Regions from separate parts of the Rothia sp. ZJ1223 genome, predicted to be linked through region 3. Evidence: predicted binding sites of a transcription regulator. Region 3 holds the regulator's gene; each other region holds the start of a gene.

Evidence for each region. Region 3 encodes HrcA, which represses chaperone genes, less so after heat shock. Its sites were predicted from a motif close to TTNGCACTCGNNNNNNNCGAGTGCNAA; they were not measured.
Region 1: a site for HrcA is predicted at 1,598-1,624, ahead of groES (co-chaperone GroES). Genes of this name have one in related genera too.
Region 2: a site for HrcA is predicted at 1,767-1,793, ahead of groL (chaperonin GroEL). Genes of this name have one in related genera too.

The regions. Positions count from the first base shown of each region.
Region 1 covers NZ_JAFEUT010000002.1:360,714-364,927, reverse strand. Annotated here, with positions in the region: gene JTP09_RS04015 (glutamate--cysteine ligase) at 1-81, opposite strand, end outside; gene JTP09_RS04010 (class I SAM-dependent methyltransferase) at 170-1,546, opposite strand; gene groES (co-chaperone GroES) at 1,728-2,021, shown strand; gene groL (chaperonin GroEL) at 2,064-3,659, shown strand; gene JTP09_RS03995 (acyltransferase family protein) at 3,814-4,214, shown strand, end outside.
Region 2 covers NZ_JAFEUT010000005.1:228,623-232,836, forward strand. Annotated here, with positions in the region: gene groL (chaperonin GroEL) at 1-1,598, opposite strand, end outside; gene JTP09_RS08485 (LytR C-terminal domain-containing protein) at 1,929-2,513, opposite strand; gene JTP09_RS08490 (DUF3263 domain-containing protein) at 2,622-2,957, opposite strand; gene JTP09_RS08495 (uracil-DNA glycosylase) at 3,034-3,720, shown strand; gene JTP09_RS08500 (threonine/serine exporter family protein) at 3,729-4,214, opposite strand, start outside.
Region 3 covers NZ_JAFEUT010000001.1:124,113-128,326, forward strand. Annotated here, with positions in the region: gene hemW (radical SAM family heme chaperone HemW) at 1-256, shown strand, start outside; gene JTP09_RS00570 (DUF4870 domain-containing protein) at 345-761, opposite strand; gene JTP09_RS00575 (DUF3097 family protein) at 921-1,787, opposite strand; gene hrcA (heat-inducible transcriptional repressor HrcA) at 1,967-2,989, shown strand; gene dnaJ (molecular chaperone DnaJ) at 3,042-4,169, shown strand; gene JTP09_RS00590 (16S rRNA (uracil(1498)-N(3))-methyltransferase) at 4,182-4,214, shown strand, end outside.

The sequences.
Region 1 (4,214 bases), on a different contig from region 3:
CTCGCGGGTCTCACGATCAACCAGGGCAAGTTCCCACTCAACACCGATGGTTGATTGGGCTGAATCAGAGAAGGGGATCATATACATTCACCTTTGACGTTGGGTTCTCTGGTTTCATCGTAGTTTACTGGTGCTGGTGAACGAAAAAAATCGTGGCATTGAGGGTCTGCTATTTTGCTTTGTGTGACGGTGCGGCAGTAAATGGTAGCGGCTCAACGTAGAGGGCAAAGCGCTGTGAGTTGTTGCCGGTGCCGATGCGGGTGGCTATCAGGGTTGCGGCTTTTACTGCACCTTTCTTTTTCTTGACCCCGGCGAGAAGTTTGCTGCGCAGGGTTTCTGGCACAATATCGACCCCTCGTTTTTTGATGGTGAGGGTGGTGATGCCTTCTTCCTTGACCCATTTTTTGAGGTGTTTTTCGTGCAGGGGCAGTGTTCTTCGCACCCGGTAGCCGGTAACTAGAGGGGATTCCACCTCGTGATGTGTGGTTAGGTAGGCAATATTCGGGTCGATGAGGTGCGCGCCGAGTGCTTTAGCTAGTGGAGCCACCAGACCGGCGCGAATAACCGCCGCATCTGGTTCGTAGATAAAATCGCCCACCGGTGCAAGTGGTACCTCGTCGGCAGGTGCTTCATCGTGGTGGGCAACAATTTCACCCAGGACGCGCGGGGTCACCGGATTATCGGAGAGCGCCGTTGCCGCGCGACCTACCTCGGGGCGTGCAAGAGCGTTGAACCAAAGAATGACTTCGACCAGTGAACCTGCGTGCGTCACCCACTGAGCCTCGCACTCTGCGGGAATCTGATCGTGTGGAATACCCGGTCCCATCTTGACGCCCATGGGTATACCGCGGGCAGCTAGTTGCCGAACAAAGGAGAGTGGGGGAGAAAAGGCTTCTGCATCCCAGACTCGTTTAGAAGTGGTTCCACCCTCTACCTCGCGTCGTGCCGGGTCTAACCACAGCCCCTGAACAGCGCGTCCTTGGGTATCAGTCAGTGATTCAACATTGAGGGCTGTGATATCAGCCTGTATCACCTGGGCTGTGGGGTAGCCGCTGAGGTTGTGGGCGGTAATTTTTGCGGTTTCGGCATCAAGCTCAACAGCTGTCACCGCCAAGCCCTCACGCGCGAAAGCAAGAGAATCAGCACCTATGCCGCAGCCCAAATCGGCAACCGATTCAATACCGGCTTCAGCAAAACGACGTGCGTGAGCAGCGGCAACGGCGGCTCTGGTTGCCTGCTCTAAACCGGCGTCAGTGAGGAGTAAGTGATGGGCTAAATCACCAAACTTTGCCTGAGCTTTAGTGCGTAGCTTTGCCTGAGAGAGCAGGAAAGCTGATGTTTCGGCGTCTATCCCAGCTTTTCGTAGAGAGGTTACTGCGTGCAACGTCTGATCGGCATTGTAGGGCACTAAAGAAGCTATGAGGTCTTGGTGCTCACCTGATAGTTCGATGGCATCGGCAGATATGATGGGTAAATGATGGGGTAAAGCGCTCACACCAATAATCGTACGGTACAGGGTAGCGAATACAGTTATGCCCACAGCCATAAAGAACTGCTCCCGTCTTGACCCTGGTGCGTGGACGGTTCTAAAGTTTAGTTAGCACTTGACTGCCTACAGTGCTAATGATGGGCTGTTTCTGGCACCGCGACGACAGGCATGGTCTATCGAGCATACAGATGTGGGCAGTGCCCAAACTGTTCGTACATTTTCACCAAGGAGTAATCCCATGGCAAGCATTAAGCCTTTGGAAGACCGCATTGTTGTTCAGATCAAAGAAGCTGAGCAGACCACTGCCTCAGGTCTGGTGATCCCCGACACCGCAAAAGAGAAGCCGCAGGAAGCAACCGTTATCGCTGTTGGCCCCGGTCGCGTTGACGATAAGGGCAACCGTATTCCCGTTGACGTTGCAGAAGGCGACGTTGTCATCTTCTCAAAGTACGGTGGCACCGAAGTTAAGTACGGCGCTGAAGAGTACCTGATTCTCTCAGCACGTGACGTACTGGCTGTAGTTACCAAGTAAAGCCTTTGACCTATTTCCTTCGTGAAGGAGGCATAAGAATTCATGGCAAAGCAGCTGGAATTCAATGATGACGCCCGCAAGCATCTGCAGGCAGGCGTCGATAAGCTCGCCAATGCTGTCAAGGTAACCCTCGGCCCCCGCGGTCGTAACGTGGTTCTTGATAAGCAGTGGGGCGCTCCCATTATTACCAATGACGGTGTTTCTATCGCCCGCGAAATTGAGTTGGAGAACCCTTACGAGAATCTGGGTGCTCAGCTGGCTAAAGAGGTAGCAACCCGCACCAACGATGTCGCCGGTGATGGCACCACCACCGCAACTGTGCTGGCACAGGCGCTGGTGACTGAGGGGCTGCGTAACGTGACCTCAGGTGCCGCACCCGGTGAAATCAAGCGCGGCATTGAAACTGCTGTGAAGGCTGTATCTGCGCGTCTGCTCGAGAACGCTCGTGCGGTAGAGGGCGACGAAGTTGCCCACGTAGCGGCGATTTCTGCCCAATCACCCGAAATCGGTGAGTTGCTGGCAGAGGCCTTCTCAAAGGTTGGTCAGGACGGTGTTATCACCATCGAAGACGGCTCAACCACTGAGATCGCTCTTGAGGTCACCGAGGGTATGCAGTTCGATAAGGGCTACCTGTCACCCTCATTCGTCACTGACCCTGAGCGTGCAGAAGCTGTGCTTGAAGATAGCGCTGTTTTGATTTACCAGGGCAAAATCTCAACCGTTGCAGAGATGATGCCCGTTCTTGAGAAGGTCGTTCAGGCTAAGAAGCCTTTGACCATCATCGCTGAAGATGTTGAGGGCGAAGCTCTGTCAACCTTGGTGGTTAACAAGCTGCGCGGCAACATCAACGTGGTTGCTCTCAAAGCCCCCGGCTTTGGTGAACGCCGCAAGGCAATCATGCAGGATCTGGCGATTCTCACCGGTGCTACCGTCATTACCGGCGAACTCGGTATCTCCCTGGACGCAGTGACTATGGAACAGCTGGGCTCAGCGCGCCGTATCACTGTCACCAAGAACAACACCACCATCGTTGAAGGCGGCGGATCCTCTGAAGACGTTGCCGAGCGCGTAGACCAGCTCCGTGCTGAAATAGAACGCGTAGATTCTGAGTGGGACCGGGAGAAGCTCAAAGAGCGTCTGGCAAAGCTCGCCGGTGGCGTCGGCGTCATTAAGGTGGGCGCTGCAACCGAGGTCGAAGCTAAGGAACGAAAGCACCGCATCGAAGACGCAGTGTCATCCACCCGTGCAGCTCTTGAAGAGGGCATCGTAGCAGGTGGCGGTACCGCGCTGGTTCACGCCCTCCAAGCACTGGACGGTCTTGAGCTTTCCTCCAAGGACGCACAGACCGGCGTGGACATCGTACGTCGAGCTCTCGTGCAGCCTCTGCGCTGGATCGCTGAAAACGCAGGTCATGACGGCTACGTTGTCACCTCGAAGGTCGCTGAGATGCCACTGGGGTCAGGCTTCAACGCCAAGACCGGCGAATACGGCGACCTCATCGCAGCCGGTGTGATTGACCCCGTGAAAGTCACCCGCTCAGCTCTTGAGAACGCATCCTCTATCGCCGCGCTGGTTCTTACCACCGAAACACTGGTCGTTGAGAAACCCGCTGAAACAGAAGAGAACACTTCAAAGTAGGCTTCTACTGTTTCACCAGCGATAAGAATCCCGCCCCTTGTGTTTAGTCACAAAGGGCGGGTTTTCTATTGTCGTAGCCCACGCACTCCAGATACAGGGAGTAACCTAACACCTGTTGCTTTTTGTTCACCCACAGTTCGCGATACTCAGGTAGATGACATCACCGACCACACCTAAACCCACTGAAACAGTTTTTCGCCCCGAAATTCAAGGTCTCAGGGCGCTCGCACTGACTCTGGTTGCTGCCTACCATTTTTGGTTTGGCAAGGTTTCTGGGGGTGTGGATGTTTTCCTGCTGATTTCGGCTTTTTTGATGACGGGTTCTTTTGCTCGTAAGTTGGAGCGCGGTGAGCCTGTTTTTGTGTCTGCTATCTTGTCTTACTGGGTGCGTACCTTTACTCGTATTGTGCCGTTGGCGGCAGTGACTGTGATGCTGGTGCTGGCAGGAACCTGGATATTCTTGCCGCAGCCCCGTTGGAACGGCATTATGGATGAAGCAGTTGCTACTATTTTCTACCGCAATAACTGGTGGAATATTCAGAACCTAACGGACTA
Region 2 (4,214 bases), on a different contig from region 3:
CCAGCTGCGGGGTTCGCACCAGCAGGCTCAGGCTTGTCAGCGACAACAGCTTCGGTAGTCAAGAACAGACCTGCGATGGAAGCTGCGTTCTGCAGAGCTGAACGGGTTACCTTAACGGGGTCGTTAATGCCGGCAGCCATCAAGTCTTCGTACTCGCCGGTTGCAGCGTTGAGACCGGTACCTACGGGCAGACCACGTACCTTATCAACAACAACGCCGGGTTCCAGACCTGCGTTAGCAGCAATCTGCTTCAAGGGAGCGTCGATAGCGACCTTCACGATGTTCGCGCCAGTTGCCTCATCGCCCTCAAGCTGCAACTTCTCAAATGCCTTCACGCCAGCCTGAATCAAAGCCACGCCACCGCCGGGAACAATACCCTCTTCAACAGCAGCCTTCGCGTTGCGAACGGCGTCCTCAATACGGTGCTTGCGTTCCTTGAGCTCAACCTCAGTCGCTGCGCCAGCCTTAAGAACTGCCACACCGCCTGCCAGCTTCGCCAAACGCTCCTGCAACTTCTCGCGGTCGTAGTCAGAATCCGAGTTCGCAATTTCACCGCGAATCTGAGCAACACGACCCTCGATAGAAGCCTGATCGCCAGCGCCCTCGATGATGGTGGTCTCGTCCTTGGTCACAACAACCTTGCGAGCTGAACCCAGCAGGTCAATGGTTGCCTGATCCAGTGAAAGACCAACCTCTTCGGTAATAACCTGACCACCGGTCAGAATAGCGATATCAGCCATCTGAGCCTTGCGGCGGTCGCCGAAACCGGGAGCCTTCACAGCAACAGACTTGATAGAACCGCGCATCTTGTTCAGAACCAGAAGCGCAAGAGCTTCGCCCTCAACATCTTCAGCAACAATCAACAGGGGCTTACCAGCCTGCATGACCTTCTCAAGAACGGGAACAAGATCCTTTACGTTGGAGATCTTGGAGTTCACGATCAAGATGTAAGGATCTTCAAGAACAGCTTCCTGACGATCGGGGTCGGTCACGAAGTAGCCTGAGAGGAAGCCCTTATCAAAGCGCATGCCCTCGGTCAGTTCAAGGTCAAGACCAAAGGTGTTTGACTCTTCAACGGTGATAACACCTTCTTTACCGACCTTCTCCATTGCCTGAGCAATGAGCTTGCCGATTTCTTTGTCACCGGCTGAAATTGATGCGGTTGCAGCGATTTCTTCTTCAGTTTCAACTTCTTTAGCTGACTCAAGCAACTCAGCGGTTACAGCTTCAACAGCCTTTTCGATACCGCGCTTGAGGCTCAGCGGGTCAGCGCCAGCAGCAACGTTGCGCAAGCCTTCGCGGACGAGTGCCTGAGCCAAAACGGTTGCGGTGGTGGTGCCGTCACCTGCGATGTCGTCGGTCTTCTTCGCGACTTCTTTAACGAGTTCCGCGCCGATCTTCTCGTAAGGATCCTCAAGCTCGATTTCCTTAGCGATTGAAACGCCGTCATTGGTGATGGTGGGTGCGCCCCAAGCCTTTTCCAATACAACGTTACGACCGCGCGGGCCAAGGGTTACCTTGACAGCGTCTGCAAGGGTATTCAAACCCTTTTCAAGACCGCGGCGTGCTTCTTCATCAAAAGCAATCAACTTTGCCATTGGTGTTTCGCCCTCCTGGACGTAGTGTCGGTGTTCGCGTGTTCGGTGCCCGCGACGGACGGAACGTCTAACACCCTGACTTTTCTGTATCGTCAGGACGCGCGCCCCTCACCGTTCACACAAAAGTTTACTTTTGCGCGTGGTAGCTGCTATCACCTAGCACAGCGGTTAGCAGTCACACACTTCAAGTGCTAATTCCAATCTTGGCACCTGAGCCACCTCTAGCGCAAACATAGCAAGGGGTTTAGGTTCCTTTAATCGCCCACAGCGCACGAAGACCGCAGCCACTAGGGCAGTTTTTACCAAGCGCGTCGTGAAAGTTTGATGGTTTTATTCGCCAGACATCTGATCGCTATCAACGCGCAACGAAGAAAGAACGTAATCTGGTCCGAGCACCGCAATGACCGGCACCGCCTGAGTCGGGTCCTCCTGAATGTAAGGGATTTCCAGGGTGTCAGCGGCTTCGTTTGCTTCGTCCTCGTAGCCCGCAGCGTAGTAGACGATAGAACCGTTAACCGGGGTGCCCTGCCAGTTACCGACCTGGGTGATGGTGACGTTTTGAGTCGATGCCATAATCAGATTCATTGCATCTGAGGCGGCGCCGGTAATTCCACCAGAGTTATAGATTTCAAGGATAACGGGCTCCCCTGTGTCTTCGGGGGTAGGTTCGGCGGTGGGGATTTCGCTTTCTGATGCGGACGCGCTCGCCTCGGTAGTTTTGGCTGCCCCCGGTGCCGATGTCTGTGGAGAGTAAATGTACATGAATCCGCCCAAAAGCAAAGAAGCTAGACCCGCGCCAATAAGAGGTAGCAGGGTTTTTGAAGCACCGGCGAGAGGGTCCTGCGCACGGTACGCTCCGCGGCGTTTTGAACTCTCATCAACATCATCGAATTCGTCGCGGGGAAACTGCTGCATTGAGGCTACTCCTGAGGTGCAAAGGGTTCCAAAAAGAAAAGGTGTGGTTCTAGGCTACACGTTCGCAGCGGCAACATTCCTCAAGGGGGGGGGGACCGTTCCCCCAATTCATCCGTTATCGCGGTGCTCTCGCAGGCGACGAGTCAGGGCAGGCTCAACAGCGATCACACGCGGGGTGTCAATCATGGTGTTAAGTAGCTGGTAGTAGGCGATAGGGCCCAAGCTCAACTGCTGGCGGATAGCCTGCTCTTTAGCGCCGGGGTACTTCCAGCGTCTTTTCTCTAACCCAATAATGGCAGCTTCAATATCAGTCAGCGCTGAGGTTGGAATGTCAGATTCAGGTTCCCGCGTTTCATCGGTTTTTTCTTCAAGACCGTCCTCATCGGATAACGGTTGCTCCATTGCATCTATCACTTCACCGGTAGGTTCTCGTTCAGATTCCATAGAGACCGCCACACCTTCTATCTAGTAACGTATGTACCCTACCGCGAAATTTTCAACCGTGAAAGGTGGGGTGCCTATGCCCGCGCGTCCGCTCAACGAAATTATGGCTGCCGACTGGGCTCACGCATTAGCGCCCGTCGAAGAGAATATTCGTGCAATGGGCAACTTTCTACGCGAAGAGCATGCCGCCGGACGCGCCACCTTACCACCGGCGTCCGTCATTTTCAGAGCTTTTGAGCGGCCCATGAGTGAGGTGAAAGTGCTCGTTATTGGGCAAGACCCCTACCCCACCCCCGGTCACGCAATGGGGCTTTCGTTCTCGGTGCAACCCGATGTTCGCCCCGTGCCACGCTCTTTGCAGAATATCTATAAAGAACTGCACACAGATTTAGGAATCACCCCGCCTGCCCACGGTGACCTCAGCGCCTGGAGTAATCAGGGTGTCATGCTGTTAAACAGAGTGCTCTCGGTAGGTGCCGGGGACGCCGGTTCGCACCGCAATAAGGGCTGGGAAACCATCACTACCTGCGCCATCACCGCCCTCGCACAGCGCGGAACGCCGCTGGTGGGTATTCTCTGGGGCGCGGACGCGCGCAAGTGCAAGCCCTTGCTGGGCGGCTACCCCTGTGTTGAGTCGGCTCACCCTTCACCTTTGAGTGCTTCCAGGGGCTTCTTTGGCTCACGTCCTTTTTCACACACGAACGACCTGCTAATACAGCAGGGTGCCCAATCCGTGAACTGGCAGTTACCCGCCTCTGCCTAAAAAGATTCTTAGCGGTTGAAGTTCTTACGCTGGGCGCGGGCGCTGCTACCCCAGCGGGCAATGGCGTTTTCCATCAGGTAACCCCCCAGTACCACCCCACCAGCGAGGGCAAGAACTGTTGAGCCTGCGTTGATCATGCCATCTGCCCCGTAGGATTCGTTGTTATGCACACTAAAGGCATATAACCCCCTAAAGAAAGTCAAACCCGGCAGCAAAAACATAATGCCGCAGACCGAGAAAATCACTTGGGGTGCGTGAAGTTTATACGCCAAATAAGTGCTCAAACCGCCGACCGTACACGCCGCCAAAACAGCATTGACGCGGGTTACCTCTAACCCCGTCACCGTGCTAAAACCGTAGTACACAGCCTGCCCCACCAAAGACACCACAATAATCAGGGCAAGATTAGTTTTTCGTGCCTGAGTGACCCCGGCGCACGCCATGCTACCCACCGCCATGCCAACGATGCTCACCCACAGTGGCGGTGGCGTAAA
Region 3 (4,214 bases):
GGCGGCAGCCCGTGAAGTTCTCGGAGAAAAGACCAAGAACTTTGAGGACATCATGCTCATGGTGCGAACCATTGAGGGGTATTCAATCAACAAACTACAGCAGGTACACGGGCAGGCTCTGGACGCTAAACTTCAGTGGTTGCTGAACCAAGACTTAGTTGAGCCTGAAGCCTTGAAAAACGGACGCCTTGTTCTCACCCTCAATGGCAGACTGCTGGGCGATGCTGTTACTCGTGAGTTGCTCCCCGAACTATAAACAGTTCTTTTAATCAAGAAACCGCCTCTCTTCATGAAATGAAGAGAGGCGGTTTATCTATGAAAACTTGTTGGTGAAACAGATAACCCTAGCGACGAACACGAATCACATCGAAGAGGCGGGTGTTCAGTGGGTACTGGTAGGGGTTGCCGCGGTTAACACGAATACCTGCATAGAGCGACATACTCGCCAGTATAACCCACACTAGCGCTGCTACCAAACCGAAAATCCATCCAATGCCGGGAAGGCTTGATAAGAAGAATGATGCCAACGCAATAATGGTAGGCAGCAGAGTGAAGTTCAATGCCTCGCGGGCTTCCTGCTGGGCGAAAGGCGCGCGTCCTTTGTACAGGTAGTAGATAACTGCTGAGGGAATGCAACCCAGTACACCACCAAAATGGGCGAGCGTCGCTATATTTCTGTCTTCAGCAACGCTCAGTTTGCCGGCAGCTGCTGCGGTGCCATTAAACTGCGATTCGGCGGGAACCTGTGAGGTTGTTTTCAAGAATGTACTCGTTTTCATAAAAGGGTAAAGATCAAGCAGGGTGAAGCTCTGTTAGTGTCATTACAACAGGCTACGGGGTTCTTGAATATTTTAGATACTGAGCGGTAACAGGCGCAGTTTCAAACCCCACATTTACGGTAAATCTTCGAAAGATTTATGTCACACTTTCTTCACATCGTCGGTGAGAAAATCAATGAGGGATTCTACCGGTCCCAAAATACTGGGTTCTAAATCAGCGTACGAATTAACTTTTGAGAGCATGAACTTCCAGGCGTGAGCGATGTCTTCCTGCGAATCGTGGGGGAGCCCTAACCGTTTGAGCATGCCCTTTTTCCATTCTTCGCTGCGGGGCACGGTGGGCCAGCGGCTTAATCCCAGCGCCTGGGGTTTGATAGCCTGCCAGACATCAACAAAGGGGTGACCAACAATTTCCACGTTACCGCGGGCACCGGGAACGGCGAGCGCTTCGGTAACGATGCGACTTTCTTTGGTTCCGCTGATGAGGTGATCCACCAAAATACCGAGTTTACGCTGCGGCCCCGGTGCGAAACTCCTCATAGCAGCGGCAAGGTCATCAACACCGTGCAGGGGCTCTACGACAATGCCCTCCACACGTAGGTCGTGACCCCAGACTTTCTCAATCAATTCTGCATCGTGCGTACCTTCAACCCACAGACGGGACGCGCGCGCCACCTTCGCAGGCGCATTGGCAACCTCAAAGGAGCCCGAACGGGAAATCTTACGCACTGGGGCTTGTTTTTTACTCCTGGGTGCAACCACCGTGACAGGCTGCCCTTCTAGAAGAAAACCGGCGCCCAACGGGAACTTTTTAACCCGCCCGGCAGCGTCCTCTAGACCGAACACCTGCATGCCTCCGATAGTCTCAAAAGAGACAACGACCCCTACCCAGCCGCTCTCAACATCCTCTAGAAGAAGCCTAGGCGCTAGGTAGAGGGCGCGGGATGCCGTACCACGGTGTTGTTGAGATAAAGCACCCAAATCTCGGGCACCCCAGGGCTGGCTCATAGTGTCTCCTTGGTGGTTAGCGCACGTATCTACATCAGTATTCTACGCGCTACCCTTGAGCCTTGAGCGTACGAACTGGAGCGCACTGCCTCTACAGTATTAGAGTTAGTGTTAGCACTGGGCACCTAAGAGTGCTAATTTTTATCGGACTGCTGCGTAGAGAAAGGAGGATGCCCCGCATGAACCGTGAACGACATTTTCAGGTTTTACAAGCAATTATTGAGGACTACGTTCATTCGCGTGAGCCGGTTGGCTCCAAAGCCCTCATTGAGCGTCATAGTCTTGGTGTTTCAAGTGCAACTGTTCGTAACGATATGGCTCATCTTGAAGAGCAGGGGTTGATTAGTGCACCTCACGCTAGCGCCGGCAGAATCCCTACCAACGATGGCTACCGTCTTTTCGTCGACAAAATAGCCGGAGTTAGACCCCTCAACGAACCCCAGCGTCGAGCCATAGCCCAGTTTCTCGACGGGGCGACCGACATTGACCAGCTGATGGATCGAACCGTCAGGTTGCTCTCGCAACTCACCCGGCAGGTAGCTGTGATTCAGCACCCAGTAGAGGAATCGCTCACCATTAGGCATATCGACGTTATTGAGGTGGCTGATAGACAGCTCATGGTCTTGGTGGTGCTCAGCAACGCAGAAGTTCTGCAGAGGGTCTTGACGTTTGACGCAACTGACCACAATGGGCAGAGCCAACGGCAGCACATTAATAGCGCCGCAATCGCAGCTCTCTTACGTAGCACCTACCTCGGGCAACCCCTGGAACAACTAGGACGTGTCTGCCCGGCGAGCACAGGAGAAACTACTTCATACCCCGTCGCCCTCAACGACGCTCTACAACAGCTTGCAGATGAAGCGAAACCTCACCGTATGACTTTTGCCGGGACTTCTTACCTCGCCCAATCAACCCAAGATTTTCCTCACAGCATCGCCCCGATTCTCGATGCTCTAGAGGAACAGGTAGTAGTCTTAAGGTTGTTAGAGGAACTTTCCCACGATCAACGGGGATTTTCAGTTAAAATCGGTGCAGAAAGTCAGCTCGACCCACTCACCGACGCCGCCGTGGTAGCAACAGGTTACGGCTTTAACAACACCGCGAAAATAGGTATCGTGGGGCCCATTCGCATGGACTACCCCGGCAATATCACTCTGGTACGAGCGGTAGCATCTTACCTTTCCAAAACTTTGAACCACTAACTCCCACATTTTTTCTAAAAATACACAGCGATCTACAGAAAGAGAATATTTAGTGAGCAGCCATTACGACACCCTCGGCGTTTCACGCGATGCCACCGCTGAAGAGATTAAGAAGGCATACCGCACGAAAGCTCGCAAGCTGCACCCCGATATCAACCCTGGCGAAGAGGCAGCTGAAGAGTTCAAGAGGGTATCGCACGCCTATGAGGTTCTTTCTGACCCGCAGAAGCGCGATATCTATGATCGTACGGGCAACGAAAACGGCAACGCCCAGGGCTTTGGCGGCGGTGGCGGTTTCAGTGGCTTCGGTGGATTTGAAGATATTTTCAACACCTTCTTCAGCCAGCAGCCCCAGGGCCCGGCAAGCCGTACCCGCCAGGGTCAGGATGCGCTGATTAACGTCCGTATTAATTTACGTGAAGCTGTTTTCGGCATCAATAAAGAAATCACCGTTGATACAGCTGTGGTGTGTTCTCACTGTGCGGGTGAAGGAGCTGAGCCCGGTACCCACCCCGAAACTTGTGATACCTGTGCCGGTCAGGGGTACATGCAGCGTCAGGTGCAGTCAATCTTGGGTACCGTTGTTCAGCCGGTGCAGTGCCCCAGCTGTAACGGTTACGGCACCGTTATCAAGACCCCCTGTAACGAGTGCTACGGTGAGGGACGCGTGCGCGAGCGCAAGCCGCTCACTATTAAAATTCCTGCGGGTGTAGCAGACGGTACTCGTATTCGCCTAGCTGGTCAGGGTGAAGCGGGTGTGGCAGGTGGTCCTAACGGTGACCTGTACGTTGAGTTGCACGTCAACCAGGATTCAACTTTCACCCGTGAGGGCGATGATTTGCACGCCACTATGGTTATTTCGATGGCGGCAGCAGCTTTGGGTACCACTATCACCCTTGAGACCTATGATGGTCCGCAGGAAATTTTGGTTAAGCCCGGCACTCAGTCAGGTGATGTTGTCACCCTCAAGGAATTGGGCGTGAACCGTTTACGTGCGGGCGGACGCGGTAACCTCCGCGTACACCTTGAAGTTCGGATTCCCACTGACCTCACCGACCACCAGCGCGATTTGTTGCAGCAGTTCGCAGCATCGCGTAATGAAGACTTGGCAGTGAGTGAAACCGTTGAGCAGAAGCACAATAGCGGCTTCTTCTCGCGCTTCAAAGAACGCTTTCAGTAGGAGTACACCAAAATGACCGCACCCATTTTCTACCCCGATGACCTC